One region of the Gordonia sp. 135 genome, then DNA from elsewhere that is predicted to be linked to it. Evidence: predicted binding sites of a transcription regulator. Region 1 holds the regulator's gene; the other holds the start of a gene.
What was found. Region 1 encodes HspR, which represses chaperone genes until heat shock. Its sites were predicted from a motif close to ANNTGAGTNNNNNNNACTCANNT; they were not measured.

Region 1 (15,336 bases):
CGCGCGTGCAACCGGGCACGGACTACCTGGCCCAGGTGCTGCCGGGCGTCCTGCTGTTCGGGCTCGGCATGACGGTGACCGTCGCGCCGCTGACCGCGGCCGCGCTGGGAGCGGTCGACGACGCCCTCGCCGGCACCGCGTCGGGCGTGAACAATGCGGTGGCTCGCGTCGCCGGGCTGCTGGCCGTGGCGGTGTTGCCCGCGGTGGCCGGGATCGACGCCGGGCCCGGCGAGCCGCTCGGCGACGGATTCCGGACAGCGATGTACATCTGCGCGGCCTTCTGTGCCGTTGGCGGGCTCGTCGCCGCGCTGACGATCAGCTCCGGTGCGGGCTTCCGGCCGCAGGTCCGGTCCGGGGTGGACACCGCCTGCCAGGACGCCTGCACCCGTGAACGCGCAGCCAACTCATAGCTCGAAACCGCGGTGACCGCGGCTTCGAGCTACAAGACGGTTAGTCAGAACGCTTCCCGGTTCCAGCCGCGATCGCCCACAGCACCAGTACGGGTTGGAAGAACAGACGCGTCAGGCGCTTCTGGTCGGAGTCGAGACCGAAGGCGTCGATGTGCTCGACGTACTGATGGATGTTGCCGGGGAACACCGCGACGAAGAACGCCGCCACGATCCACGAGACGATCTTGCGGTGCCGCGGCAGGGCGATGAGCGCCGCACCCAGCGCGATCTCCACCCCACCCGACGCCAGCACCACGAAGTCCTTGCTGAAGGGAACCCAGTCGGGGACCTGCGCCTGGAACTCCTCGCGCTGCGCGGTCAGATGACCGATGCCGGCGATCGCCAGGATCGCTCCGAGCGCGATCCGGGCGATCGCGCGCCCCAACGGCTGACGGGCGGTGGTGGGGGACAGGATCGACATGCAGGCTCCTCGGATGGTGACGTGTGCGTTGCGTTCCCGGTGGTTCGTGGCCGTTGCGGTCAAGGACTGGCCGGGAGGGCGATTTGTCTGACTCATCCTTGGGCGGCGACAGTCGAAATTTAGTCGCGGTACCTAGTAAATGTGTGATACATATGTGATCCCGGACACTGTCGTCCGGGATATTTGTCCGCACGGAGGTCAGCCCATGCCCCTCGACTCGATGTCGGTCCGCCGACACCCGTCCATCGTCCACTCGTTCGCCACGACGCGCCTCGGAGAACGGTCATGACGCTGAAGTCGGTGTGGGATGCGCTGAAGGCTTCCGCGGGAGTGGTCATCACGGCGGCGGCGTTCGCCGTCGCGCTGGCGGTACTGGTCGTCGCTCAGGTCGTCGTACTCGCGACCCGCCTCGTCGACCTTCCCGGCTGAGCGGCCCGCCTGCTGATCGGTCAGGAATCGAGAAGCGGAGGCAGTTCGACGCGCCATAGCGTCGAAGCATGACGAACATCAACGCACTCACCCTCGAAGTTCCCGACCTCAGCGCGGCGGAGGTCTTCTACGACAAGGCTTTCGGACTCGGCGACCGACTTCGGTTCCGAGTAGCCGAATCACCCAGCCAAGGCTTCCGCGGCTTCGTGATCTCGCTCGTGGTTGCCGACCCGACGGTCGTCGACTCCTTCCTCGAACCCGTGGTCGACGCCGGCGCCACCGTGCTCAAACCCGCCAGAAGGTCCTTCTGGGGCTACGGCGGCGTGGTCCAGGCGCCCGACGGCACGATCTGGAAGGTCGCCGGCTCGTCGAAGAAGCCGACCGGTGCACCCGCGCGCAGGGCCGACGACCTGGTCCTACTCCTCGGCGTGGACGACGTTGCCGCCACCAAGCAGTTCTACGTCGAGCGTGGATTCACGGTCGGGAAGAGTTACGGCCGCAAGTATGTCGAGTTCGAGAGCGACCCGAACTCGGTGAAGCTCGCGCTGTACGGCCGCAAGGCCGCGGCGAAGGACGCCGGCGTCGACCCTGCGGGGGCCGGGTCGCATCGGCTGGTGATCGGCGGCGACGCCGGGCAGTTCAGCGACCCGGACGGATTCACCTGGGAGTGTTGAGCCCTCGGTGGCATCACCACTGGGCGGCGCTCGCTCGTTGACCTCACCCCGTTCGCCCCTGGCATAAATCAGTCGGGAACAAACTTCCAGCCATCTCAGTTGAGCCGATCAGACTTAACTCTGGAGGTTTCATGTCGCAGACATATTCACTGCCGGTCCTCTTCGTCCCGGACGTCGTCGTCCTGCCCGGCATGGTCGTGCCGATCCCGCTCGACGATGCAGCTCAGGCCACCGTCGACGCCGCCCGGGCGAGTGAGAGCGGAAGACTGCTGGTCGCCCCACGCCTGGACGACCGCTACCCCACGTACGGGGTGATCGCCTCGATCGTGCAGGTCGGGCGCATCCCGGGCGGCGGTCTGGCAGCCGTCGTCAAGGGTGAGAAGCGCGCGCAGATCGGGGCGGGAACCCCCGGCCACGGCGCCGCGCTGTGGGTCGAGGCCACCGAGGTCACCGACCCCGAGGTCACCGATGAGGTGCGGACCCTGGCCGGCGAGTACAAGAAACTCGTGCTGGCCATGCTGCAGCGCCGCGAGGCGTGGCAGCTGATCGACGCCGTCAACAAGATGTCCGACCCGTCGAATCTCGCCGACACCTCGGGCTACGCGTCCTGGCTCACCGACGAGCAGAAGCGCGAACTCCTCGAGACGCCGGACACCGCCGCGCGGCTGCGGCTGTTGATCGAGTGGACCGGCGACCATCTCGCCGAGTCCGAGGTCAGCGAGAAGATCGCCGAAGACGTCCGCGCGGGGATGGACAAGCAGCAGAAGGAGTTCCTGCTCCGTCAGCAGCTCGCCGCCATCCGCAAGGAACTCGGTGAGGACGAGCCCGAGGGGGCGGACGACTACCGGTCGCGCGTCGACGAGGCCGACCTGCCCGAGAAGGTGCGCGAAGCCGCACTGCGCGAGGTGGGCAAGCTCGAGCGCGCCAGCGACCAGTCGCCCGAGACCGGGTGGATTCGCACCTGGCTCGACACCGTCCTCGACCTGCCGTGGAACACGCGCACCGAGGACTCCACGGACATCAAGGGTGCCCGCGAGATCCTCGACGCCGACCACCACGGCCTCGACGACGTGAAGGACCGGATCGTCGAATACCTGGCGGTGCGTGCTCGACGCGCCGAACGCGGCCTGCAGGTCGTCGGCGGACGCGGATCGGGTGCCGTCATGGTGCTCGCCGGCCCGCCCGGCGTCGGCAAGACGTCGCTCGGTGAGAGCGTCGCCCGGGCGTTGGGTCGCAAGTTCGTGCGCGTCGCCCTCGGCGGTGTGCGCGACGAGTCGGAGATCCGCGGTCACCGACGTACCTACGTCGGCGCACTGCCCGGCCGCATCGTGCGTGCCATCGGCGAGGCGGGATCGATGAATCCCGTTGTGCTGCTGGACGAGATCGACAAGGTGGGCTCGGACTACCGGGGCGACCCGGCCGCGGCGCTGCTCGAGGTCCTCGACCCCGCGCAGAACCACACCTTCCGCGACCACTATCTCGATCTCGACCTCGACCTGTCCGACGTCCTGTTCCTCGCGACCGCCAATGTCATCGAGAACATCCCGTCGGCCCTGCTCGACCGCATGGAGCTCGTCACCCTCGACGGTTACACCGAGGACGACAAGGTGGCCATCGCCCGCGACTACCTGCTGCCCAGGCAGGCCGAGCGTGCGGCACTCACCACCGACGAGGTGACCGTGACCGACGCGGCGCTCCGCGAGATCGCGGCGAACTACACCCGGGAACCCGGTGTGCGACAGTTCGAACGGTTACTCGCCAAGGCTTTGCGCAAGGCAGCCACCAACCTCGCTCAGGAGAGTGCCACGGCACCGATCACCATCGACGAGCCCGACCTGCGCGACTACCTCGGCCGGCCCCGGTTCACCCCGGAATCGGCCGAGCGGACCGCAGTGCCCGGTGTCGCAACGGGTCTCGCCGTCACGGGAATGGGTGGCGACGTCCTCTTCATCGAGGTCAACGCCACCGACGGCGAGCCCGGACTCAAGTTGACCGGCCAGCTCGGCGACGTGATGAAGGAGTCGGCGCAGATCGCGCTGTCGTACGTGCGGGCGCACGCCGAACAGCTCGGCGTCGACCCCGAGTCGCTCAACAAGACCGTCCACGTGCACGTTCCGGCCGGAGCGGTGCCCAAGGACGGTCCGAGTGCGGGCGTCACCATGGTCACCGCGCTGGTGTCGATGGCGACGGGTCGACGGGTGCGCGCCGAGGTCGGCATGACCGGAGAGGTCACGCTGAACGGTCGCGTCCTGCCGATCGGCGGGGTCAAGCAGAAATTGCTTGCCGCGCAACGCAACGGGCTGAAGACCGTCTTCATCCCGCAGCGGAACGAGCCCGACCTCGACGACGTGCCGGCCGAGGTCCTCGACGCCCTCGACGTGCGTCCGATGACCGACGTCGCCGAGATCGTCGCGCAGGCTCTGGAACCCGCAGCAGGAGAACAGGTCAACGCGGCCTGAGGCAGATACAGGAGCGGGGCATCGTTCGGAACAAGCCGGACGGTGCCTCGCTTCTCGTCATCGAAGCCCCACCGTGCGGGCGGTCCACTCCAGCACGCGATACACCACCCAGGCGAGACTCGTCACGGCAGCGGCAGGCACCAGCCATAACGCGCCGACGGCCGCGATGAGACTGGCGGCCCACTGCCGTCCCCACAGTGGCGCGGCGACGAAGATCATCAACAGCGCCACCACGAACGACCAGCCCGGCGACGACACCGGCCACGGCCGATCGAACAGAAGCGCGCCCGCAGAGCCGACGGTCGCGGCGATCCCCACCACGCTCAACAACAACCACAACACGATGCTCCAGCGACGGTAACCACCTGCAACCCAACGGGTCCGGAGTGCCACGGCCGACCACATGATCCAGCGCTTCAACCACGGGACCCCAGAGGTTCGCATCATCTCCCGGAAGAACCGGTCGGACAGGGTGTCGCTGCCGAGCGCGCCCGAATTGACGGTGTCGGTGATGAGTTCGTCGTGGATCAACGCAGCGAGGGAGTGCCTTCCGTACGAGTCCTCGAACCAGCGCATGAAACGCGGCACCGATGCCAGGTCTGTCGGATTGTCCTCGCGCGGAACGAACGTCCGGGCTTTGTCGATCGCCGCACGGGCCTCCGGTTCCTCCATGCCACCGCGAACCAGCTTGGTGAGCAGGTCGTTCTCGACGACCTCGTCCGAATATCGAAAGGTGTTGAGGACGACGAATTGTCGCTCGTTGATCTGGACGACACCGACGCTGCCTCTACCGGTCGGGTCGTCGACCTCGAATCCCGAGGCCGGTGCCACGCGCCAGGGCGCCCACCGTGTGACACTCGATGTGGTCTCACCCATCTCGACCTCCCGACATCGGAATATCCGACGGTAGCGCCGCATGAGACAGCTCTACCGGGAACCCGACGGACGGAGACCCAAGTGCAACCCGACGTTGCGGGATCCGCGACCCGGCGATCACCGTGGGGTGGGGCTCGACGTCCATTCGGCGACGGCATCGGTGTAGAACGCCATCCGTTCCCTGAGCGCGTCGGGCTCGATCCCGAACTCCTCGGGGCTGTACCGATGTCTGCCCTTCCCGTGACGCGGTTGTTCCGCGTTGTGCTCGGCGAGCATCGTCGCCACGTCTGGAGCATCGAGATCGGCTGCTGCATAAACCCGTTCGATGGTCTCTGCGGGCCGGGACACCAGGTCCTGGTAGTCGATGTCGACGACTGTCGCCGATCCGGCCGCGCGGGAGTCGCGGAACTCGAGCGCACGCCGGAACCACAACTCCGACTGCTCGATCTGGAATCGACCGACGTCATGGCCGTCGACCTCGTCGCTGTAGGTCGAGCGGTAGGTCGCGAACAGGCTCGCGCCCGACGCCACGGTCTCCACGACGTCGCGATGCAGATGGACGATGCAGACGCCGGATATGTCTGGGCAAGGTCGACCAGCTCGGGCGTGTGGGCCGGTGCCTTCAGCAGCCAGCGTCGTCGAGAGCCGTCGTCGAGGATCTGCAGCATCGTCCGATGCGCTGCGTATTCACCGGCGAAGTCCTGGTCTGCCAGCCACCGGGAGTAGCTGTCGAGGCGCATCGTTGAGCTGAATGCCCAGTTGCGCAGGGTCGTTCCCATGCCGAGTACGCATTCCTCGGGGAGCGCCGGTCCGGAATCGTGGACCGCGGCCATCGCCGGATTCAGCAGGTGCAGCGGGTTGGGCTCGGCGGCCTGGGTCTCGATCAACCGTTCGCGTTCTTCCGGGGACAGCTTCGCGACCCGCCACGGGGCGTACAACTCCACGGGCCGCGGTGCGCGGAGCCGGGGGTCGCGGGCCATCAGCCGGTACAGGAACGTCGTCCCGGTGCGCCACCCGCCGATGATCACGATCGGCGGGAGCACCGCACGCTCGGCCACCTCCGGGTTCTCCACCAGGGTCTTGTCGAAGATGGAGCGCGCCCGTAGCTTCCCGATCACCGCGTCCTGCGCATTGCGGACGCCGACTGCGTTCAGACGCCCGTCCTCGGCTGCCGAAGCCAGGTACCGCTCCAAGCCAGGCCGCCACAGCGCCGGGTCGCCCAACCCCTCGACACCGTGCTCGGCAGTGGCCCGTTCGACGATCGCGTCGGTTGCCTCGACCCCCAGCCGGTACCGCTCGGGGCGGGCAAGCCGATCGGCTTCCGCGGCCGCGTAGATGTCCTCGGCGACCTCACTCCGCTGCGGCGGCGTCCACTTCACCATCACTCACCTCGCAGTTCGACGAGCGGGACAACCCGAGCGGACGGCAGGGGAGGGGGCGCGGCCGGCTGCAGGAAACGCATCACGATGATCCCGAAGTCGCGCCCCTCGGAATCGATCCAGTCGCCGACCTCGGGGCTCTCGGCGGCAATCACGAACCGATACCGGCCGTCGACGACGGTGGCGGTGGCACCCGTATACGACACCGGCCGGTACCGGAAGTCGAGGGAGTTCAGAAAACGACTGTAAGCCAGGATGTTCCAGTACCTGCACTCGACGACGTCGCCCTCGATCACCAGCGCCTGGCCCGGTTCGAGTTGCCAGCCGCCGCGAACGTAATGGATGCCGGGTTCGGTGAACACCGCGCCGCCGGCCATCTCCGACCAGTGCCGCAGGACGTTTGGCGGATCGAGATCGTCCTTGGTCGACATCTCGAAGATCGTCGGCAGCATCGAGGTCGTGGCCGCCAGTGTGCCCAGCGACGACACGAACCTCCCCGGGTCGATCGCCGGTGGCACCGGCGGTTCGACGATCGGTTCGATACCGCACCACCCCATTTCGTCCCGATGCACGTCGTCGTGGAAGACCCGGACCCAGATGACGCCGGACTTCTCCGGCAACTCCAGCCAGTCGCCGGCCCCCGGTGCGGTACCACCGAGGACGATCTCGAAGCCGCCGTCGTCGTCGAATCCGATGGCGTCGTTGTCGATGCGGGCGGTTGCCTCGGCGCCGAGGCCGCCCGTCCGCTGGTAGACGGTCACCGAGACGTACGACGCATCGCCGCGGTTGCCGCGGATGCGGTAGGCGCGGTCACCACGAACCTCGCCGACCCAGTAGCGGAAATCGGGGTTGTCCATCAGGAACTTGTGTCGCCACCCGTTGAACGGCACGAGCTCCGGGCGTTCTCGATCGACCTCGAAGCGCGACAACTGATTCGACAACCCGCGCACCAGGGCGCGGAATCCGTCGGCCTGCTCGGCCGGGTCCAGGTCCGCGGTGTCGGCGGCGACCTTGTCGCCCGCGGAACGGAGTGCGTCGACCAGACCGTTCCACGCGGCGACCTCCGGCCGAGCGTCGTCGGTCACGAGCGCCGGACCCGGGCGTCTCGCCGGGCGCACACCACCCCGAAGGTGGGGTCGCCCACCTCTCCGGGAACCCAAACAGCGACGCGATGCGGACGCCGGTGTGGGGAGTGCGTGGTGCCCTTCGTCCGGGTGGGGCTGGTCTGCGGCATGGGCAGTCCTCGGGAACGGTGGAAGAGGAATCGCTTGTTTCCTGTTGGAGGAAATCTGCCCGGTGCGTACAGGTGTGTCAAGAGTTACGCCGGCTGGGGCCTCTTGAGTGAAATTCGCTCAACTTTTTCCCGCGATCCGGGAACAAAGGCCACCGGGGCCCCGTTACACACTTCGAGAAACCTGAGCGATCCAGACTCAAGTAGGTTTGACTCATCGCCCTGAATTCAGTAGGACATGAGTCGGACGCACTGAAGTTCGGTCCCGCTGGGTTTCGGACATCATCCCCGCGTCATCGAACCGCGGGGCCAAAGGACTTGGGTGCACACCCACAAACTAGGAGGAAGCCAAACATGTCTCGTGCTGTTGGAATCGACCTCGGCACCACCAACTCCGTGGTTTCGGTGCTCGAGGGTGGCGAAGCATCGGTCATCGCCAATGCCGAAGGGTCGCGGACCACGCCGTCCGTCGTCGCCTTCGCGCGTAACGGAGAGGTGCTCGTCGGTCAGCCGGCCAAGAACCAGGCGGTCACCAACGTCGACCGCACCATCCGCTCGGTCAAGCGCCACATGGGTGAAGGCAACTGGACGATCGAGATCGACGACAAGAAGTACACCCCGCAGGAGATCAGCGCGCGCACGCTCATGAAGCTCAAGCGCGACGCCGAGGCCTACCTCGGTGAAGACGTCACCGACGCCGTGATCACCGTCCCCGCATACTTCAACGACGCCCAGCGTCAGGCCACCAAGGAAGCCGGCCAGATCGCCGGCCTCAACGTGCTGCGCATCGTCAACGAACCGACCGCGGCCGCGCTGGCCTACGGACTCGACAAGGGCGAGAAGGAACAGACCATCCTGGTCTTCGACCTCGGTGGCGGTACCTTCGACGTCTCGCTGCTCGAGATCGGCGACGGTGTGGTCGAGGTCCGCGCGACCTCCGGTGACAACCACCTCGGTGGTGACGACTGGGATCAGCGCGTCGTCGACTGGCTCGTCGAGAAGTTCAAGAGCCAGCATGGCGTCGATCTGACCAAGGACAAGATGGCCCTGCAGCGTCTGCGTGAGGCTGCCGAGAAGGCCAAGATCGAGCTGTCCAGCTCGCAGAGCACCTCGATCAACCTGCCCTACATCACCGTCGACGCCGACAAGAACCCGCTGTTCCTCGACGAGCAGCTGTCGCGCAGCGAGTTCCAGAAGATCACCTCTGATCTGCTCGAGCGCACCCGCGCGCCGTTCCAGGCCGTCATCAAGGATGCGGGCATCTCCGTCGGCGACATCGACCACGTCGTGCTCGTCGGTGGTTCGACCCGTATGCCAGCCGTCACCGACCTGGTGAAGGAACTGACCGGTGGCCGCGAGCCCAACAAGGGCGTCAACCCGGACGAGGTCGTCGCCGTCGGCGCCGCCCTGCAGGCCGGCGTTCTCCGCGGCGAGGTCAAGGACGTGCTGCTGCTCGACGTCACCCCGCTGTCCCTCGGTATCGAGACCAAGGGCGGCGTGATGCACAAGCTGATCGAGCGCAACACCACCATCCCGACCAAGCGCTCGGAGACCTACACCACGGCCGAGGACAACCAGCCGTCGGTGCAGATCCAGGTGTACCAGGGTGAGCGTGAGATCGCCTCGCACAACAAGTTGCTCGGCAGCTTCGAGCTGGGCGGCATCGCGCCTGCGCCGCAGGGTGTCCCGCAGATCGAGGTGACCTTCGACATCGACGCCAACGGCATCGTGCACGTCACCGCGAAGGACAAGGGCACCGGCAAGGAGAACTCGATCCGCATCCAGGACGGTTCCGGCCTGAGCAAGGACGAGATCGACCGCATGATCAAGGACGCCGAGGCGCACGCCGACGAGGACCGCAAGCGTCGCGAGGAGGCCGAGACCCGCAACCAGGCGGAGTCGCTGGTCCACCAGACCGAGAAGTTCCTCAAGGACAACGAGGACAAGGTCCCGGCCGATGTGAAGGACAAGGTCGAGGCCGCGGTCAACGACGCGAAGGAAGCGCTGAAGGGCACCGACTCGGCCGCGATCAAGACCGCGATCGAGAAGCTGTCGGAGGAGTCGCAGGCTCTCGGCCAGGCGATCTACGCCAGCGCCGCTGCGGAGTCCGCCGACGGTGAGGCCGGTGCTGCCGCCGACAACGATTCCGATGTCGTCGACGCCGAGGTCGTGGACGACGCCGACACCAAGGAGAACAAGTGACCGCAGGATCCCATTCGTCGAATGGGTCCGGCGAGGAGCCGGTGACGGTGACCGACCGTCGTCGCATCGACCCGGAAACGGGTGAGGTGCGCGACGAGCCGGCCGCCGGCCCCGGCCCGGCCGACGCCGAACCCGTCGTGGACGAGTCCGACACCGAGCAGCCTGCCGACGGGGCGTCCCCGGACGCCCGGCTCGTCGAGCTGACGGCCGACCTGCAGCGGGAACGCGCCCAGTTCGCCAACTTCCGGCGACGAGCTGCCGAGGAGAAGCAGGGATCGGTTGCCTACGGCAAGCAGATCCTGATCGACAAGCTCCTCCCGGTTCTCGACGACCTCGACCGTGCCCGCGAGCACGGCGATCTCGAGACCGGCCCGCTTCGGGCCGTCGCCGACAAGCTGGCCGCAGTGCTGAACGCCGAAGGTCTCAAGTCCTTCGGTGCCGCGGGTGACGAGTTCAACCCCGAACTCCACGAAGCGGTCCAGCACGACGGCACCGGTGACCACCCGGTCATCGGCGCGGTGTACCGCTGCGGTTACCGCCTGGGCGAGAAGGTGATCCGCACCGCCATGGTGACGGTCACCGATCCCGAACCCGCCGGCGACCAGACCGGTGCACAATAAGGCAACAGTCGCCCGTGCATGAGGGGCGATCCGACCACCGATCCCTGAGGTGCGAGGAGCGCAAGCGACGAGCCACGAAGGGCGACGAACCCTTCGTGGCTCGCTCCGCTCGCACCTCAGGGAGCGGGTGGGCTCGCTCCGCTCGCACCTCAGGGAGCGGGTGGGCTCGCTCCGCTCGCACCTCAGGGAGCGGGGAACAACTGAAACACCAATCCAGACAACAGAAGACCTGAAGGAGGTGACGTCTGGTGGCTCCACAACGTGAGTGGTTGGAACATGACTTCTACAAGGACCTGGGCGTTGCTTCTGACGCTTCGGCTGAAGAGATTCAGAAGGCCTATCGCAAGCTCGCCGCTGAGCTCCACCCCGACCGCAATCCGGGTGACGCGGAAGCCGAAGAACGATTCAAGCGAGTGTCCGAAGCAAAAAGCGTGCTGACGGACCCGCAGAAGCGCAAAGAGTACGACGAAACCCGTGCCATGTTCGCCGGCGGACGATTCCGCGGCGGCGGCAACGGCTTCCCGGGTGGATTCCCGGGCGGCGGCACGACGTACACGACCGGCGGCAACGACTTCGACCTCGGCGACCTGTTCGGCGGCGGTCAGGCCGGCGGCGGTGGCGGATTCGGCGACATCTTCGACGGACTCTTCAACCGTGGCGGCGGATCCCAGCGCACGTCGACGGCCAGCCGTCCCCGTCGCGGCAAGGACCTCGAGACCGAGACGACGCTGTCCTTCAAGGACGCAGCGCTCGGCACGACGGTCCCGCTGCGGGTGACCAGCCCGTCCCCGTGCACCACCTGTCACGGCTCGGGTGCCAAGCCGGGCACCAGCCCGCGAGTGTGCCCCAACTGCAACGGCTCCGGTTTCGTCAGCCGCAACCAGGGCGCCTTCGGGTTCAGCGAACCCTGCCAGGACTGCCAGGGCACCGGCTCGCGGATCGACGACCCGTGCACCGACTGCTCCGGCAGCGGCGTGAAGAACCGGACGCGCACCATCAACGTGCGCATCCCCGCCGGAGTCGAAGACGGACAACGGATCAGGCTCGCCGGACAGGGCGAGGCCGGACGCCGCGGAGCGCCGTCGGGCGACCTCTACGTCGTCGTCCACGTCACCCCGCACAAGCAGTTCACGCGCAGTGGCAACGACCTTCGGGTGCAGCTCCCGGTGCGGATCTCCGAACTCGTTCTCGGCGCGACGGTCTCGGTACCGACGCTCGAGGGCTCGGTCGGTGTCAAGATCCCGCCGAACACCACCGACGGCCGGACGCTTCGCGTGCGCGGCCGCGGCGTCCCCAAGCGATCGGGTGGCGCAGGCGACCTGCTCGTGACGGTCAAGGTCGCGGTGCCGGACAAGCTCGACGACGCCGCGATCGAGGCGATGCGCGCCTACGATCAGGCCGAGCGGGCAAGCGGGTTCGATCCACGGGCGAACTGGGGGAGATGAGTCATGGCCGGCCAGAAGAACTTCGACGCCGACGGCGCGACCTTCATGATCTCGGTGGCCGCCGAGCTCGCCGGCATGCACGCCCAGACCCTGCGGACCTATGACCGCCTCGGTCTGGTCACCCCGCAGCGGACGAGTGGCGGCGGTCGTCGCTACTCGTCACGCGACGTCGACCTCCTGCGTGAGATCCAGCGTCTCTCGCAGGAGGAGGGTGTGAACCTCGCCGGGATCAAACGGATCATCGATCTGAGTAATCAGGTCGAGGCGCTGCAACAGCGGGTCCGTGAGCTCACCGACGAGGTCGCCGCGTCGCGGAACCGCCGCGGAGGCGAGCTCGTCCCGGTGCCCCGGACCAATGCCCTCGTCGTGTGGCAGCCGCGGCGCAGACGATCCGGCGACTGAACGGTCTGACTCGTTCCACGAGGGTGATCGGCAGGGCCCGCGTACGTTGGATGTATGGCTTCCGACACCGTCATCACCGTTGACACGGGCCCGCACCGCGTTTCACGGCGCATCGTCGTTGACGCGCCGGCCGCCGAGGTCTTCGCCCTCATCGCCAACCCGCATCGGCATCCCGAACTCGACGGTTCGGGGACGGTGCGCGACACACCCGTCAAGGGCCCGGAAAGACTCACCCCCGGTGCGCGATTCAGCGTCGGGATGAAGCAGTTCGGCGTCCCGTACACGATCACCTCCACCGCGACCGACGTCGACCCCGACCGGGTCGTCGAGTGGAAGCACCCCATGGGTCATCGCTGGCGCTGGGACCTCGTCGCCACGTCGCCGACGACCACGCAGGTCACCGAGACCTTCGACTACTCCACGCTCAAGGTCCCGAAGATCATGGAACTGATCGGCTACGACAGGAAGAACGGTCAGGGCATCGAGGGCACACTCCGGGCTCTCGCGAACCGCTTCGGCTGATACCACCGCCATCTTGCCGACATCGTGTCGGTAAGATGGCGGAGACCTATCGGACCCGAACCAGGAGTCGACGAGATGTTCGTGATCACCAACCGCATCGATGTCACCGAGAACGCCGAGGCCTTCGAGAAGGCATTCTCGGACTCGATGCGCACCACGCTGAAGGGTGTCCCCGGCCTGCACCGCGCGACACTGATGCGTCCGGAGGCCGAGGGCCTGCCCTACGTCTCCACCATGGAGTTCGACGCCAAGGACGACTTCCTGGCGTGGCTGAAGTCGGATTCGTTCCGCGCCTCGCACTCCGATGACCAGGCCCCGGGCATGCAGGCTCCGTCGGCCGTCGAGCAGCACACCCTGATCGAGACCTTCACCGCCTGACCAGGCCGTCCCAGGGCGGCCGCGAAAGGAAGCCCTCTCCATGGAGTTCGAGGACGATACGCCGACATCAGACGACGAAGCGGTGGTCGTCCTCGGAGTCGTGGCCGCCCCCGGGCAACCGATCGGGTTGGCGCGTAAGCTCGTCGACGCGAACCTGATCGAGCACGTCCAGACCAGCTTCCCCGGAGCCCGATGGCAGATCGAGATCGTCGAGGCATCCGTGGTGCAGCCGCCCGCGACCGATGCCCAGATCGTCGACGCCGCGAGAGACGTTCTCCTCGAACGTGAATGGGACCTGGTGGTCTGTCTGACGGATCTGCCCCTGCACGTGGGCCGGCGCCCTGTCGTCGCGCATGCGAACGCGGTGCACGGCGTCGCGGTCCTGTCGGTCCCCGCCCTCGGCCCGACCGGCCTACGTCAGCGGGCGCGGACCACGGTCACCGGTCTCGTCGGACAACTCCTCGGTGCCGACGCCGACGACCTCCGCGACCACGAGAAGTCCCCGTCGAAGTCGCCGCTGCGGCATCGTGTCCGCCAGCTCGGCACCGACACCGACGAGGCGGGCACCGCCTTCACCGCCCGGGTGCTGACCGGCAATCTCCGGCTCCTTTCGGGGATGGTGCGCGCCAACCGACCGTGGCGCCTCGCGCTCGGACTGACCCGGGCACTGACCGGCGCCATCGCCGCCGGTGTCTTCGCACTGGTCACCGCCGACATCTGGCTACTGGCCGACACCTTCGGCTGGGTCCGCCTCACCGGCGTCGCCGTCGGTTCGATCGTCGCCATCACCGCCACCCTGATCGTCGGCGCCAACCTGTGGGAACGGGGGTCGTCGCGGCAGTCGCGCGAACAGATCGTCCTGTTCAACACCGTCACCGTCATCACCGTCGTGCTGGGAGTCGCGGCGTTCTATGCCGCTCTCTTCGTCCTCGCGACCCTCGGGGCCCTGTGCCTCGTGGTCCCACAGGTCTTCGGCGACGCCCTCGGTCACGACCCCGGGATCACCGACTACTTGGAGGTCGCGTGGCTGACGTGTTCGCTCGCCACCGTCGGCGGTGCGCTCGGTGCCGGGCTCGAGACCGACGAGGCGGTGCGCGACGCCGCGTACACCCAACATCCCGCCGAGTCGGTTTGACGGGGTACCACCGACGGTCCGGCTGCCACGAATTCGGTCCAAGCCGTTAGGCTGCATGGGCAAACGTCGATGTGGAGGTGACGATGACCCAAGATCCGGCGAGTGGGGGACTGCCCGGATCCGTGGTTCTCGGGATATCCGTCGTGGACGATCAGATCGCGTCCGTGGTGCGCGACGCCGATGGCCACATCCTGGCCAGCAACCTCGTCGACCTGCCTGATCCGTCGGCACCCGCGGTCGAGGCCGCGATCATCGAGCTGGTCGATTCAGTGCCGGTCGTCGTCGATCAGATCGGCGTCTCGGTGTCACGCGAGGACGTCCGCAAGCACCTGGCGCAGGCCTTCGGGTCGAGCGGCGCCGGGGAGTCCTGGCACGACCGCGTCGTCGTCACCGGTTACGCCTCGGCACTCGCCGAGATCGCGTGCACCCATGCCACCCGGGGCGGCGTCGTCGCCGTCGTGGACCTCGACCGGGATGCCGCTCCGGCATCCGGTACGTCGGTGGCCACCGTCGACACGACCTCGGGTGCGGTCCTCGGGACCGCCGACTTCACCACCAACCGGCTCGCCCCCGTCACCGATCCGGACGGGGCGTCCGAGCTGGCGACGGCGGTGTCCAAGCTGCCGCGCGGCCGCGACATCACCTCGATCATCGTGGTGGGACCCGGCGCGGAGATGCCCGGTATCGCGCCCGCGTTCGAATACGCCGCACAGC
Region 2 (15,336 bases), 160 kb from region 1:
TCGACCGGGCGCCCGAAAGGTGTGGTCATGCCGCACCGCGGGATCCCCGCCCTGGTCGCCGAGATCCGGGAGTCGTATGCGCTGACCTCCCGGTCACGGGTGCTGCACGTCTCGTCCCCGACGTTCGACACCGGCTTCGTCGAGATGCTGTCCGCCGTCGCGACCGGCGCGACACTGATCGTCGCGCCGGCGTCGACCCGCGGCGGCGATCCTCTCGCCGAGCTCATTCGGCGAGCGGGCGTAACCCACATCATCATGACGCCGTCGGTACTCGACACCCTGCCGGTCGACCTCGCGGACGGGCTCACCCAGGTGATCGTCGGCGGTGAGGCCCTGCCGCCCCGACTGGTGGACAGCTGGAGTGGACGTGTGCCCATGCGGAATGCGTACGGTCCCACGGAAACCCGGTGCAGTATCAACATCTCCCGGCCACTGTCGCCGGACGGTGAGATCACCGTGGGCCCGCCGATGGTCGGGGTGACCGAGTCGGTACTGGACCGGCGCGGCCGACCTCAGCCGCCGGGCGCACTCGGCACTCTGTACTGTGCGGGAACGCAATTGGCCGACGGATACCTGGACGACCCCGAGCAGACCGCCGAGGCATTCGTCGAATGCACCATCTCCGACGATACGGTCATGTACCGAACCGGTGACATCGCCACCTGGACCGACGCCGGTGACCTGCGCATCCTCGGCCGGCGTGACGGCCAGGTCAAGTTGCGCGGTCTCCGGATTGAACTCGGCGAGATCGACGCGGCACTCATGCGCTGTGCAGGAGTCCGACGCTGCGCCACGACGTTTCGCGATCTGCCGGCGGGGATTCCCGGGATCGTGTCGTTCGTGGTCCCCGACGACACCTCCCGCCCTCCTGGTTCGCGTGCGCTTCGCCGGGAGCTGGCGCGGATGCTGCCGTCGTACATGGTGCCGACCATGGTCGTCGTCCTCGACGAGATGCCTCGTGCAGCCACCGGAAAGCTGAGTATCGCCGCGCTGCGGGACATCCCGTTGCCGGTCAACGCGCCGTCGCGGGAGGCGGCGGGCCCCCACGAAGCGCTGCTGGTGAAAGTGGTCGGGGAAGTGCTGGGAATCGAATCGGTGGACCCGATGATGGGTTTCGTGGAACAGGGCGGCGACTCGCTGGCCGTCGTGCGGGTGGCTCAGAGACTCGCAGAGGCAGGACACCCGGAGATCGGACCGAACGACGTGTTGACCGCGCCCGATCTCGCGTCCCTCGGCGAATTGATGACGGCGGCGACGACACCGGTGCGCGATGAATCGGCGGGCGACGCGACCGCCGAGCGTTCTCTGACGCCCGCCGAGCTGACCGTGGTGCGCGAGCCGGGTCACCCGTTCGCGCAACTGATCTGCGTCGCCTGGGTCCCAGCGTCATGGGCGCGGCCGGGCACACAGGAGACAACGGCGCTCATCGGCGCCCTCCTCGAACGCCACCCCGCTCTGCGCTCGGTGTATCCCGACACCGCCGCGGGCCCGGTTCGGCGGACGACGGGCCGCGACGTCGTCGACGCGGTCGTGGACCTGGCCGACGTGGTCGAGGTGCCGGATCGGGAGCGGCTGCGCGCAGAGGCGAAAGAGATGGCGGCCGGCCTCGATGTGCGGGTCGCGCCGCCGATCGCGGTGCGTCTTCTCGTCGGTTCGGACGGCGACGTCATGGCCGCGGTCGCGGTGATGCATCACATAGCGGTGGACGGGCGCTCGCTCGGGGTGCTCGCCCGCGACGCCGAGACACTGATGACGGGCGGGGCTCTGGCGCCGGAGAGTGCGTCGTTCGCGCTGGAGACCACGACGCCGCCGGGCGCCGACGAGGACGACCTCGAGCTGCACAATTTCTGGAAGGAATTGCTGGTGCAGCAGAGCGATTCGGTCTTCGAGTGGAACGGGGTCGACCCGGCGTCGCGGAGGAACGATGTCGCGGTCCGACGGCGTGTGTTGATAGACGCCGACACCTATGCCCGTTTCCGGAGCCGGGCGGCGGCCGAACACCTGACGCCGTTCGAAGCCTTCGGCGAGGTGGTGGCCACGGCATTGGCGAACATCACCGGTCAACTCCGAGTCCTGGCCGCGACAACGGTGTCGAAACGGCCCGCGGGTGCGGAGGACGTGGTGGGCAATCATGTGCTCGCGGTCATCACCCCGCTGTCGGCCGGTGATGACCGCGACGCCGCGGTCACGTTGCGACGCACCTGCATTCGAGCCGCGACGGCACCCATGGAGGACGTCCTGGATCTCGCCGGCCGAACCGTCGACGCCGACAATCTGTTTCCCGTACCCGTCCTGCTCGGCTGGACGCCGGTGATCTCGCCCCCGTCGGCAGGGGGAACCCTCTACGCGTTGCCGCCGCGTCGTACCCGGTGGCTGCTGCAGGTGGAGGGATGCCCGACGTCGGCCGGTGAACTCGAGATCGGTGTCACCGGCGCGGCTCAGGCGCTGGGGGCCGAACGGGCCGAGCGGGTGCTGGCGGAGGTCAGTGAGTGCCTACGTCGATGGTGAGATGAGTGCGACCGTGCCACAGCATGACCTGTTCGGGCTCAGATGGCGCAGTGTTCGACTGCGGCTGACGGTTGTCGGGGTGGCGACCCTCTTCGTGGCCTTGGCGGTCGCCGGCGGTCTGGTGTTGATCGTCGTCTACCGATCGCTGACGGACGCCGCCGATGAAGCGACGTCGACGCGGAGCCAGGAGATCGTCGATGCCCTCGCGCGGGGCGGTATCGGAGCGGTGCCACCGACGGAGCTGGAGCCGACCGACTCGATCGGCGTGGTGCAGGTCCTCGCCCGGGACGGGACCGTCCTCGCGGCCAGTCATGAACGGCAGCGGGTACGTCCGCTGGTGACCCCGGTCGACGCAGGAGTGCGGCGGACCGTGAACGACGCGACATTTCCGGGCGACGGCACCGAGTTCCGCGCCGTCGTCCGGGGTGTGACGACGCCGGACGGGACGGTGCTGAACGTCGTGGTCGGCGCCGGCGAAGGACACCTCCACGCGACGGTGTGGACGGTCTTCGGGGTGTTGTGCGTGGTGTTTCCGAGCATTCTCGTCGTGGCGGCCGTGACGACCTACCAGCTCGTCGGTCGCGCGTTGCGGCCGGTCGAGGCGATTCGCGCCGAGGTCGCGGAGATCTCGCGATCAGGCGTCGCGCGGCGCGTTCCGGTCGCCGACACCGACGACGAGATCGCCACCCTGGCGGTGACGATGAACGAGATGCTGGATGCGCTGGCCTTCGCTCGCGAACAACAGATCAGATTCGTCGGCGACTCCTCACATGAGCTGCGTAGTCCGCTGGTCACGATTCTGGGGTTGCTCGAACTCGCCGTCCGGACAGGTGAACCGATCGACTCCGGGACGGTGTCCACTCTTCTCCTGCCCGAGGCACACCGGTTGCGCGACCTCGTCGACGATCTTCTCCTGCTGGCGCGCGCCGACGAGTACGGACTCCGGCCGTCGCTCGACGAAGTGGATCTCGACGACATCGTCAACGACGAGGTCACCCGTCTCGATCTCACGACCGATCTCGACATCTCGGCGACCGTGCTGCCGGTCCGGGCGATCGGCGATCGTGATCAGCTCGGTCGCGTCGTACGGAATCTGTGCGACAACGCAGTTCGTCACGCCCGTTCCGCGGTTGCGGTGACGATGGCCGTCGAGCCGGATCGGGTGACGGTGAGGGTCGCCGATGACGGGCCCGGCATCCCCGCCGACGATCGTGCGCGTGTATTCGGCCGCTTCGTCCGGCTCGACGATTCACGAGATCGTCGCGGAGGTAGCGGACTCGGGCTCTCGATCGTGGACGAGATCGTTCGTGCGCATCACGGCACCGTCACCGTCTCCGACACCGACGGCGGGGGTTGCTCCATCGAGGTGTCGCTACCGCTCCGGGCGGATCAGGTCGACGGGTCACCGCCGTTGTCGGCGAGTCGGTAACCGGCGCCGCGTACCGTTTCGATGGAGCGGCAGCCGAAGGGCGTGTCGATGTGCCGTCGGAGATAGCCCACGTACACCTCCACGATGTTGTCGTCGCCGCGGTAGTGCTCGTCCCACACGGACTGCAGGATGTCGTCCTTGCTGACCACGTCGCCCTTGTGCCGCATCAGGTATTCGAGGACCGCGAACTCGCGGGCGGTCACGCGAATCGGTGTCTCCCCGCGTCGGACCTCCCGTCTCGCCGGGTCGAGGGAGAGCGAGCCGGCCTGCAGGACGGTGGGTCGTTCCGGGGCGCCGCGTCGTGCGAGCGCACGCAGTCGCGCGGACAGGACGACGAAGGAGAACGGTTTGACCATGTAGTCATCGGCGCCGAGGTCGAAGGCGTCGGCCTCGTCGTACTCGCCGTCCTTGGCGGTCAGCATGAGAACCGGCGTCCACACGCTGCGGTGCCGTAGCTCTCGGACGAGTTCGTAGCCGTTGCGCCCCGGCATCATGATGTCGCTGACGATGACGTCGTAGGTTCGGGCACAGGCGGATTCGACACCCTCCACTCCGTCGGCGGCCGTGTCGACGGCCCAGCCTTCGGCTTGCAGGGTCCGACGCAGGGTCTCGGCCGCCCGCGGATCGTCCTCGACGACCAGTACGCGCATGTGTTCCAGTATCTGCCCGGAGTCGGCGGGGTCGAGGAGATTCACACGTTCGTGCGTGTCAGGACCAGACCGACCTGGCACCGGATTCCCCGGTTCGGAACACGATGTACAGCGAACCGAGCGCCACCACGACCAGTGCGACCCCGAGAGCAACTGCCACTGCCCGCTGCGAGAGCTTGGACGACGCCGGGATTCTCGCGTGAACGGCGGTTGTCACCCGCTCGTTGTGCAGCGCCCACCAGACGACGGCGAGCGCGAACAGCGGCCCCACCCAATAGATCACCTGCTCGCCGAATCCGGCATGGCGTTCGATTGCCGCGCTGGGGCCGACCTGCTCCTCCAGTGATTCCCCGGCACTGGTGGTGAGCGGAAGGGCGATCAGCGCGACGAGAGCCACCAGGGGAGTGAGGATCCCCAGGCGGGCGCGAGCGGCGGGCCAGCACACCGCGGCGATCGCCATGAGCGCGCTGAGCGGCACCAGCACGACGACGATGTGTACGAGCAGGGGGTGGAGAGGCAATCCGTTGATGGTGTTCACGCAGTGACGGTAGGCCCGCGATGTTGAAGGGCAGCTGAATCTGTCGGGCAGGTCACCTCCGGTGGAATGACCCGTCGTCGCTGCGCGCGACCTGTCCGTGCCGGATGAGGCGCTCGAGATGGAGCCCGGCCGTACGGCGCTCGACCGCGTTGACGAACGGCATCTGCACATGCGGCCGGTACACGAGACGGTACTCGACGATCTCGTCGAGTGGCCGGGGCCGGTCGAGGAACGCCAGCAGGCGTTCCTCACGGCGGTGGATGACGCCCTCGTACGCAGTCAGGCGTTCCCGGAAGTCCTTGGCGCCCTCCACGACTCCCTTCTGATGGAAGGTTCCGTACCAGCGGGCGTCGACCTCGCGGACGCGCGCGAGGGAGGCCAGGTAGTCGTCGACGCTGCTGCCGACGTCGCCGTACATGGGTCCGAAGGACGTGAGGTCGATGTCGGCGATGTAGAAGAAGCCCGTCGGTTCCACGAGTACACCGCAGTGTCCGCGCGTGTGGCCGGGCAGGTGGACGACCGTCGCGGTGAGGTCGCCGAGGTCGAAGACATGACCGTCGCCTACACCCTCTGCCTCCGGGAAGCCGGGCGGGAGCGCGAAGGTGTCCCCGATCTGGGCGTCGACCGCGGCGCGTTCGTCCGGCGTGAGTCCGTAGCCGTCGAGGAGGACCTGAAGTGAGCGGACTCCGCCGACCTCGTCGTGGTGCGCGTACTTGGCGGTGTCGAAGTGGCGCAGTCCGGCGATGTGGTCCTCATGGGCGTGGCTGATCATGACCGCATCCGCGCCGACGGGGTCGTGATCGACGTCGAGGGAGGGATCGAGGACCAGCGTCGCCTCGCTGCCGTGCACGACGACGGTGTTGCCGCGAGGGAACGCTCCGCCGCCGGCCGGCGCCAGCACCGTGACTTCGTCGAAGCGGGTTTCGGTGAAGCTCGGCGCAGTGGTCACCTCGTCTGCCTACCCGCGCGCCGAGCGAACTGTCAACGGTGGTCGCCGCCCGGGCCCTGGCGAATCGACACGAGCCGGAGGACCATCGGTCCATGGCCACGTCACTGGATGAAGTCACGAAGTCTCAGGTGGATCTGCTGCGGTGGACGGACATGCGCCGTCGGGTCCGAGCATTCGTCGACGGCCAGGCGGTCGTCGATTCCGCCGCCCCGATCCAGGTGTGGGAGCCACACCGGGTGGTCGGGTGCTACGCGGTACCGTCCGCCGACATCGAGGGCCTGCTCGAACACCACCGACCGACGATGCCGCCCGCCGAGCACCCGCCGATCCTGACCCCGGCGCATCCGTTCGCGCTGCACACCGCGTCGGGCGCGACGTACGACATCGTTGCCGACGGGCGGATGCTCGCCGGGGCCGCCTTCCGGCTCGACGACCCCGATCTCGCCGACTATGTGCTACTTGACTGGGACGCGTTCGACGAATGGCGTGAGGAGGAACAGACCGTCATGGGGCACGCCCATGACCCGTACCAACGGATCGATTGCCTGCCCACCAGCAGACGCGTCGTCGTACGGATCGGGGACACGGTACTGGCCGAGAGCCGGAATCCCACGCTGCTGCTGGAGACGCACCTGCCGCCGCGGCATTACATCCCGCGGCAGGATGTCCGGATGGACGTTCTCCAGCGCTCCGACACCGTCACCGTGTGCGCCTACAAAGGTCAGGCGACGTACTGGTCGGCACTCGTCGGCGACGAGATCGTCCCCGACATCGCGTGGACCTACACCGATCCGCTGCACGACGCCGAGCCCGTGCGGGACCTCATCTGCTTCTACGACGAGCGGGTCGACCTGGAGATCCGCTGATCACGAGAACGTCGGCGGACCGGCCGGTCGCTTCAACTGGGCGAAGGTCGGGGTCCCCGCGAGGGTGACGAGCGAGGAGTAGAGCGCCTCGGCCTCGTCGCCGGTCGGGAGGTCGGCGAGCACGGGACCGAAGAAGAAGGTGCCGTCGATGCCGAGGATCGGGCTGCCGCCGTCCTCACCGAGAGCATCCTGACCGCGCTGGTGGGATTCACGCACCGCGGTGTCGAACGACTCGTCGTCCATGGCGTCGGCCAGTTCGGCGGGGAGTCCTGCCGCGGTCAGCACCTCGGCGACGACACCGGGTGTCATCTCGTCGCCGGCGTGGTGGATTCGCTTGCCGAGCGCTGTGTAGAGCGGGTCGATCGCGTCTGCGCCGGCTTTCGCGGTCGCAGCTGCGATAACGCGACCCAGACGGCGAGCCGTCTCGAGTCGGCGGTGCTGTTCGTCGGAGTCGGGTTCCTCGTTCTCGTTGAGGATCGCGAGGCTCATGAGATGCCAGTCGACGTCGGCACCGTGGGCGGCCGCGCGGTCACGGAGCCATCGTGACGCCGCCCAGGCGAACGGACACACCGGATCGAAGTAGAAGTCGAAGTGGGTCATGGACGTGCGTGTACCCAGTTCGGCCGGGTTCGATGCGTGCGGCTCAGCGCAGCGAGTAGCGGATCGGCAGGTGCTTGAGTCCGCCGACGAACACGGTCGCGGCCAACTCGGGCTCGCCGGCGAACTCGATCGAGTCCAGACGTGGGATCAGTTCGCTGAACAGGCTTCTCATCTCCATCCGGGCCAGCGCTGCGCCGAGACAGAAATGCACGCCGTAACCGAAGGCCAGGTGTCTGTTCGGGAAGCGCCCGACGTCGAAGGTGAACGGGTCGTCGAAGATCTCTTCGTCCCGGTTTGCCGAAGTGTAAGCGAGATAGACGGATTCGCCCTTGCTGATGGGTACGCCACGCACCGTGGTGTCCGCGGCGGCGGTGCGCATGAACTCCTTGACCGGAGTGGTCCAACGGATCATCTCCTCGACCGCGGTTCCGATGAGGTCGGGCTCGCGGCGGAGACGGTCGAGTTCGCCGGGGTTCTCGATGAGTGCGCGCAGACCTCCGGAGATCGCGTCCTTGGTGGTGTCGTGGCCGGCGCTGGCGACGATCACGTAATAGGAGGCGGTGTCGACGTCGGAGAGAGGCTCACCGTCGATGCGGCCGTTGGCGATTGCCGACGCCAGGTCGCCGGTGGGATTCGCGCGTCGGGAGGCGGTCAGCGTGCTGAAGTAGTTGAAGAAGTCGAGCAGGGTGGCCATCCGCTCCTCGAGCGTGGCGCCGCGCTGGTACTCCTTGTCGTCGGCGCCGAACATCTCCTGGGTGAGCTGGTGCATTCGAGGGAAGTCCTCTTCGGGCAGTCCCAGCAACGACAGGATCACGTACAGCGGGAAGTGGATGGCGATGTCCTCGACGAAGTCACACTCCGGACCGATCTCAACCATCTTGTCGACGTAACGCTTCGCCAGTGCGTCCACCTGTACTTGCAACTCGCGCAACGCGTTCGGCCGGAACCAATCCTGACCGATCGCGCGCACCTTCTTGTGGTGTGGGTCGTCCATGTGGATCAGGGTGCGCAACCCGGCGCCGGACTCGAGCTGCGACCTGGCGAAGTCATCGGCCACGGCGGTTACCAGCACCGGGCGCGGTTCGCTTAGCCACAGGTTGTTGTCGCGCTCGATGTCCATGATGTCGGCGTGCTTGGTGATCGCGTAGAAGGGCCGGTACGGAGCCTTGTCGACGTAGGCGACCGGGTTGTGCGCTCGAAGGTAGGTCATCGCCGCGTGCAGTCGCGGCTCGTCGGCGTAGGCCGTCGGATCGGCGAATACGTTGGCGGCCTCGTCGGTCATGCTCGCGCTCACCGTTGGCGTCCTTCCGTCGAACGGGTGCTTCTCGCTTCGAGTGTCCGATATCGGCGGGTTCCAGATCGGCAGATTGGTGAACCCGATCGATTTACGCTGGACATATGCCTTATCGGGTCCTGGCCGACGGCATCGCGGTCCTGCATCTGATGTTCCTGCTGTACGTCATGTTCGGCGGGTTCATCGCCTGGCGGTGGCCGCGCACCATCGCGCTGCACCTGGTCGCGGTCGGGTGGGGGATGGCGTCGGTGGTCGTCGGTCTGGAGTGCCCGCTCACCGACGCCGAGAACTGGGCGCGGCGTCGGGCCGGGGAGGCCGGATTGCCGCCGACAGGATTCATCGACAACTACCTGACCGGGGTGATCTACCCGGATTCGGCACTCGGGTTGGTTCGTGGGTTGGTCGCTGCACTGGTTGTCGTGTCGTGGGTGGGGTTGTGGTGGCGAGTGCGGACCGGCTCGCGCCGTCGCAGAATCTCGACTTCGGGGTAGGGGCGCCACCTGCAACCGGCGCTAGTGGGGCGAGGTCGCGATCGTGCGGGGCGGGTCAGTCGGTGCCCGGCGGTAGCGCACGCCGAGGCCTCAACAGGGGCAGCATCCACTCGTAGACGGCGTCATCGTTGAGCAAGGTGAAGTGATGGGCGCCGCCGACGTGGAGTCCATCATCGATCTCGAATCCGAGGTGTCGCCTCCGATCTCGACCGCCGCCGCTGTTCGTCATCACCAATCCGTCGCCGACGATGCGGCCGAAGGGGTGGTCGGGTCGCCGGGTCACGGTCGCTGTCACGTAAAGGTGTCGCGCCCCCTGCATGAGCGGCGGATAGTCGACGGCCGGCTGCCTAAAGGCGTCGGGATCGGTGTCGCGCCAATGATCTTCGGCGATCGCCCCGTGGAAGAGATCGCGAACGCCGGCACTGCGACGACCGAGGAGAGTGCCGAACGGGCGGCTGGTCGGCCGCAGGCGCAGGGCAGCAGTCGCCCAGTGAACCCCTCGTGCCAACGGTGCGCCGAGGTGCGGCGTCCCGAGGCATACGGTCTGTCGAACCAGCTTGGGCCAGTACGGGTCGACGGCCTGATGGCACGCACTGCGGATCACCAGGCCGCCCATCGAGTGGCCGATGAGGGTCAGGTCGGTCACCGGTACCGGCCACGACAACACGAGATCGTCGAGTAGCTGGGCGAGACGGCGGCCGTTGTCACTGATGTGTAGTCCCGAGTTGTACCGGATCATGACCTCGGTGCTGCCGAGGTCATCGGCGAGGCGCGCGCCGTAAGTGGGCTTGCCTCCGCGCTCCCACGCGAACTCGGTCTCCATGAGCCCGTGCAGAAACACCGTGAGGTGTCCGGTGGCCCGGGGGAAGGCCGTGGCCAGGTCGCCCGGGGTGATCGGAACGACGGCGCCGTCGACCCGGACGGCGATCTCCGGAGCCAGCGGTGACCGCTCGGCGGTCAGTTGATCACCGATCAACCCGTCGAGGATGCCGATGGCCGTGGCGCCCCGCTTGGTCTCGGACGGAACGCCGGAGTTGTGAACCGTCAGCGACTCGGCGAGGTCGCCGGCCACGTCGACGGTCGATGTGATCGCCGAGTAGACGGACGTGCTGATCGCGTCATGTATCACCTGGGCCGGACGGACCCTCGTTCCCCACGCCACGCGCAGACCGGCGAACACGGTGTCGGCGACGGATGAGTGGACGGCCGCGATGCCCGAGACCGCTTTGTTCAGCTCGTCGCGGCCCAGTGCCGCCAGTGCCGGCAGTTCGCGGGCGGGGGCGGAATCCACAGACATGATTTCAGTGTACGTGTGTCCACTGAAAGCTGGGTCCGGAACGCCGCGGTTTCGGTCACCCGGGACGGTTGAACGGACTGCTGCTCATCCATCCGGCGACGACGGCAAGGCGGGTGAGGCGCGTGCGAGTTCTCCGGGCTCATCCGACTCGATCGTTCTGGCGGTCAGTCCGGGGCGCGACCCACGAATGCGATGGCCTGACATCCCCCGCGGCGCAAAAGCGCGACCTCGACGACACCCGCGCTACTTCCGGCTAGCGCTTCGGGCGGGAAGCGGCGACTCTGGTAGGAGTGGCGCAGATCACAAAATAGAAAGCCATGAGCGGAATGGACTCAACTTTGTTGGCGTTGCATCCTCCGTATGGCTCATACTTGAGCCTGTTGGACTAAAGAGAAAGGTGCACGCGAGTGGACAGCTTCACCCCCACCACGAAGACACAGCAGGCATTGAGCGCTGCTGTGCAGGCGGCGGCCAGTGCTGGCAACCCCGACGTGCGACCGGCCCACATCCTGGTGGCGTTGCTCGATCAGTCCGACGGCATCGCGTCGCCGCTGCTCAAGGCAGTGGGCGTTGACCCGTCGAACATTCGTGCGCAGGCCCAGATGCTGGTCGACCGCATGCCGACGGTGGCCCAGGCCAGTGCCACCCCCCAGCTCTCCCGCGAATCGATCGCGGCGGTCAGCGCAGCTCAGCAACTGGCCGGTGAGCTCGGCGACGAGTACGTCTCGACCGAGCACATCGTCGTCGGTCTGGCGACCGGTGACTCCGATGTCGCCAAGTTGCTGCACAACGCCGGAGCAACCCCGCAGGCCCTGCGCGATGCGTTCGTCGCAGTCCGCGGGAGCAGGCGTGTCACGAGCGAGGACCCGGAGTCGACGTACCAGGCACTCGAGAAGTACTCGACCGACCTGACGGCAGCCGCCCGCGAGGGCAAACTCGACCCGGTCATCGGACGTGACACCGAGATCCGTCGCGTCGTGCAGGTGCTGAGCCGACGGACCAAGAACAACCCGGTCCTCATCGGTGAGCCCGGTGTCGGCAAGACCGCGATCGTCGAGGGCCTCGCCCAGCGTGTCGTCGCCGGTGACGTGCCCGAATCGCTGCGGAACAAGACCGTCATCTCGCTCGACATGGGTTCGATGGTCGCCGGCGCGAAGTATCGCGGTGAGTTCGAGGAGCGGCTGAAGGCCGTGCTCGACGAGATCAAGAACTCCGACGGCCAGATCATCACCTTCATCGATGAGCTGCACACCATCGTCGGAGCCGGTGCGACAGGCGATTCCGCGATGGATGCCGGCAACATGATCAAGCCGATGCTCGCCCGCGGTGAGCTGCGGCTGGTCGGTGCCACGACCCTCGAGGAATACCGCAAGTACATCGAGAAGGACGCCGCGCTCGAGCGTCGCTTCCAGCAGGTGTACGTCGGCGAACCGTCGGTCGAGGACGCCATCGGCATCCTGCGCGGCCTCAAGGACCGGTACGAGTTGCACCACGGTGTGCGCATCACCGACTCCGCATTGGTCGCCGCCGCAACGCTTTCCGATCGTTACATCACCTCGCGCTTCCTGCCCGACAAGGCCATCGACCTCGTCGACGAGGCGGCGTCGCGGCTGCGCATGGAGATCGACTCGCGCCCCGTCGAGATCGACGAGGTCGAGCGCATCGTCCGCCGGCTCGAGGTCGAAGAGGTTGCGCTGCAGAAGGAAACCGACGCGGCGTCGAAGGAACGGCTCGAGAAGTTGCGCGCCGAACTGGCCGATCAGAAGGAGAAGCTCAACGAGCTGTCCGCACGGTGGCAGTCGGAGAAGACGGCCATCGACGCGGTCCGCGACCTCAAGGAAGAGCTGGATCGTCTCCGAGGAGAAGCCGAACGCGCCGAGCGCGACGGTGACCTCGGACGCGCCGCCGAGCTCCGGTACGGCCGAATCCCGGGTCTCGAGAAGGAACTCGAGGCCGCGCTGGAGAAGACCGGTACCGATCCCGGTCAGGACGTGATGTTGCAGGAGGAGGTCGGACCCGACGACGTGGCGCAGGTCGTGTCGGCGTGGACCGGAATCCCGGCCGGACGCATGCTCGAAGGTGAGACCGCCAAGCTGCTGCGCATGGAGGACGAGCTGGGTAGGCGCGTCATCGGGCAGAAGGCTGCGGTCGAGGCCGTCTCCGACGCGGTGCGTCGTGCCCGAGCCGGTGTCGCCGACCCGAACCGGCCGCTGGGTTCGTTCATGTTCCTCGGCCCGACCGGCGTCGGCAAGACCGAGCTGGCCAAGGCGCTCGCCGAGTTCTTGTTCGACGACGAGCGGGCGATGGTCCGTATCGACATGAGCGAGTATGGCGAGAAGCACAGCGTCGCAAGGCTCGTCGGTGCTCCACCCGGCTACGTCGGGTACGAGGCCGGTGGCCAGCTGACCGAAGCGGTGCGGCGTCGGCCGTACACGGTGGTCCTGTTCGACGAGATCGAGAAGGCCCACCCGGACGTGTTCGACGTGCTGCTGCAGGTGCTCGACGAAGGTCGACTCACCGACGGCCAGGGACGGACGGTGGACTTCCGCAACACCATCCTGATCCTGACCTCGAACCTCGGCGCCGGTGGCGACAAGGACCAGGTCATGATGGCGGTGCGCTCGGCGTTCAAGCCCGAGTTCATCAACCGCCTCGACGATGTGGTCATCTTCGACGCCCTGAGCCCCGAAGAGCTGGTGTCGATCGTCGACATCCAGCTCGGACAGCTCAAGAAGCGGCTGGCCCAGCGTCGCCTCGACCTCGAGGTCTCGCCCAAGGCCAAGGAATGGCTGGGCGCACGTGGATTCGATCCGCAGTACGGTGCCCGTCCGCTCCGCCGCCTGGTGCAGCAGTCCATCGGCGACCAGCTCGCCAAGCAGCTGCTCTCCGGCGACATCCGAGACGGCGACGTCGTTCCGGTGAACGTCAGTGCAGACGGCGAGTCACTGGTTCTCGGCTGATCACGAGTGACACGACCAGGGGCCCATCCTTCGGGGTGGGCCCCTTCGTCGTCTGCGGCGGGTGGCGCGGACCGGTCTGGTAGTGGCGACGCGTCGGTGGGGGCGAGTCGACCGCTCGCAACCCCGCGCGTCCTGGCATCATCGCGGACATGAGCAGGATGGACGCCGTCGAGTTGCCGGCCACCGCGCTCGTCGAATTCCTCGAGTCGGCGGCATTCGCGGAGATGCTCGACCCCGAGGACGAGCGTTCCGCGTCACGGGATGCGCGGTCGCGGAGGGCCGAGGTCGTCGACGTCGTGAATGCGATCGACACCAACGCGGGCCGACGGTTCGTCGACCGTGAGCGTGCCGGCGAGGTGATCATCGGCGGTCTGCGCGGAGGCGGTCTCGGGGTGCGGCCGTCTGTAGTCGACGCGGTCCTCGATCTCCTGCGGCCGGTCGGGGTCGCGGCGCCGGGCGCCCCGAACCCCGTGCCCCTCGAAGTCCAGTCCGTACTCGGCGTCTACATCTACGCATTGGTCGATCCGCGTGATGCATCCGTGTTCTACGTGGGTGCGGGTCGCGGCAACCGGGTCCACCAGCACGCCCGCGCGGCGCTGGCCGGTGTCACGCCGGATGCCGGGGAGGTGGTGGGGGACGCCGAGTCGCCGGCGGTCTGGACTGCGACCGAGGAGCGCATCCGGGACATCGATGCCGACGGATTCGGCGTGGAGCACTGGATTCTCCGCCACGGCGACGACGTCGTCGATTCCGCTGAGATGTTGGCGGCGTATGTCCAGCAGTTCACGGTCGAGTTCGCCGGCCTGGCACGACTCCCGCTGACGAACAGTGCGTCGAGCGGCGCGATCCAACTGGACGAGATGGTGCTGCAGCACGCGGCGCCGCTCGCACCTCCGCTGCCCGAGCCGTGCGTGCTGGTGAAGGTCGACGATTCCGCCCGACCAGACGCCGGTGCCGAGCAGATCTATGAGTGGGCGCGCAGTGGATGGCGGGCCGGACCACATCGCACGGTGCCCGATCTCCCGGTCCTGGTGTTCGCCGACGACATCGTCCGCGCGGTGCACCGCGTCGATTACTGGGAGGCGTATCGGGATGCCGACGGCAACCTCGACCCGAAACGGTGGGTCTACACCGGCTCGCCGGATGCCGAGCTGGAGGCGCGGTACGTCGGTACGAGTCTGCGCGAGGTGCGCGAGCGTCGCGGCGGGAAGTGGAACCACAACGGATGGCACCCGTACGGACAGGTGTGACCGGTCCCGGTGACCGGCTCCTCGACGAGAAACGCCCCTGAGGACAACCCTCCAGAGGTTCGCGGACGACACTGTGTCGCCGGCGGTCCCGTGGAGGGGGTGTTTCAGGGGCGTTTCTCAGGGGTGCTTTACAAGGGGGGGCGAGCGAGGCGGCGGAACCCTAGCCGGTGGCAGCCAAGCCCGGCACGGTCTGACGCAGCCGGATGAGACCGTCGCGAATACGTGACTTGACCGTGGGAAGCGCGACCCCGAGGTGCTCGGCGACCTCGCGGTAGGTGAGTCCGTGGAAGTAGGCCAGTTCGATGGCCTGGCGCTGGATGGGGGTGAGGCTCTCGAGGCCGGTGTGGATCAGGCGAGCGATCTCTCGTCGCTCCACCGACTCACTGACCTCGTCGATCTCTCGGCTCGTGTCGGCGATGCCGTAGGCGACGGTGCGTCGGGTCGCGGCGGACTCCGACCGAACGCGGTCGACGGCCCGGCGGTGAGCCAGGGTCAGAATCCAGG

Region 2: clpB (ATP-dependent chaperone ClpB) is a predicted target of HspR. The motif match lies at 10,938-10,960, and genes of this name have one in related genera.

Annotation. Positions count from the first base shown of each region.
Region 1 is NZ_CP046257.1:4,460,429-4,475,764, reverse strand. It holds gene GKZ92_RS20275 (DHA2 family efflux MFS transporter permease subunit) at 1-410, shown strand, start outside; gene GKZ92_RS20270 (DoxX family protein) at 451-870, opposite strand; gene GKZ92_RS23600 (hypothetical protein) at 1,156-1,299, shown strand; gene GKZ92_RS20265 (glyoxalase) at 1,368-1,973, shown strand; gene lon (endopeptidase La) at 2,105-4,432, shown strand; gene GKZ92_RS20255 (DUF1353 domain-containing protein) at 4,490-5,308, opposite strand; partial or broken gene GKZ92_RS20250 (sulfotransferase) at 5,426-6,690, opposite strand; gene GKZ92_RS20245 (DUF1214 domain-containing protein) at 6,690-7,772, opposite strand; gene dnaK (molecular chaperone DnaK) at 8,273-10,120, shown strand; gene grpE (nucleotide exchange factor GrpE) at 10,117-10,740, shown strand; gene dnaJ (molecular chaperone DnaJ) at 10,989-12,185, shown strand; gene GKZ92_RS20225 (heat shock protein transcriptional repressor HspR) at 12,189-12,587, shown strand; gene GKZ92_RS20220 (SRPBCC family protein) at 12,642-13,109, shown strand; gene GKZ92_RS20215 (antibiotic biosynthesis monooxygenase family protein) at 13,185-13,487, shown strand; gene GKZ92_RS20210 (hypothetical protein) at 13,528-14,622, shown strand; gene GKZ92_RS20205 (hypothetical protein) at 14,706-15,336, shown strand, end outside.
Region 2 is NZ_CP046257.1:4,295,764-4,311,099, reverse strand. It holds gene GKZ92_RS19485 (non-ribosomal peptide synthetase) at 1-2,508, shown strand, start outside; gene GKZ92_RS19480 (sensor histidine kinase) at 2,588-3,937, shown strand; gene GKZ92_RS19475 (response regulator transcription factor) at 3,898-4,587, opposite strand; gene GKZ92_RS19470 (DUF2231 domain-containing protein) at 4,646-5,125, opposite strand; gene GKZ92_RS19465 (MBL fold metallo-hydrolase) at 5,178-6,074, opposite strand; gene GKZ92_RS19460 (DUF427 domain-containing protein) at 6,167-6,940, shown strand; gene GKZ92_RS19455 (mycothiol-dependent nitroreductase Rv2466c family protein) at 6,941-7,540, opposite strand; gene GKZ92_RS19450 (cytochrome P450) at 7,584-8,822, opposite strand; gene GKZ92_RS19445 (DUF2784 domain-containing protein) at 8,939-9,325, shown strand; gene GKZ92_RS19440 (esterase/lipase family protein) at 9,381-10,622, opposite strand; gene clpB (ATP-dependent chaperone ClpB) at 11,030-13,582, shown strand; gene GKZ92_RS19430 (GIY-YIG nuclease family protein) at 13,741-14,832, shown strand; gene sigK (ECF RNA polymerase sigma factor SigK) at 14,993-15,336, opposite strand, start outside.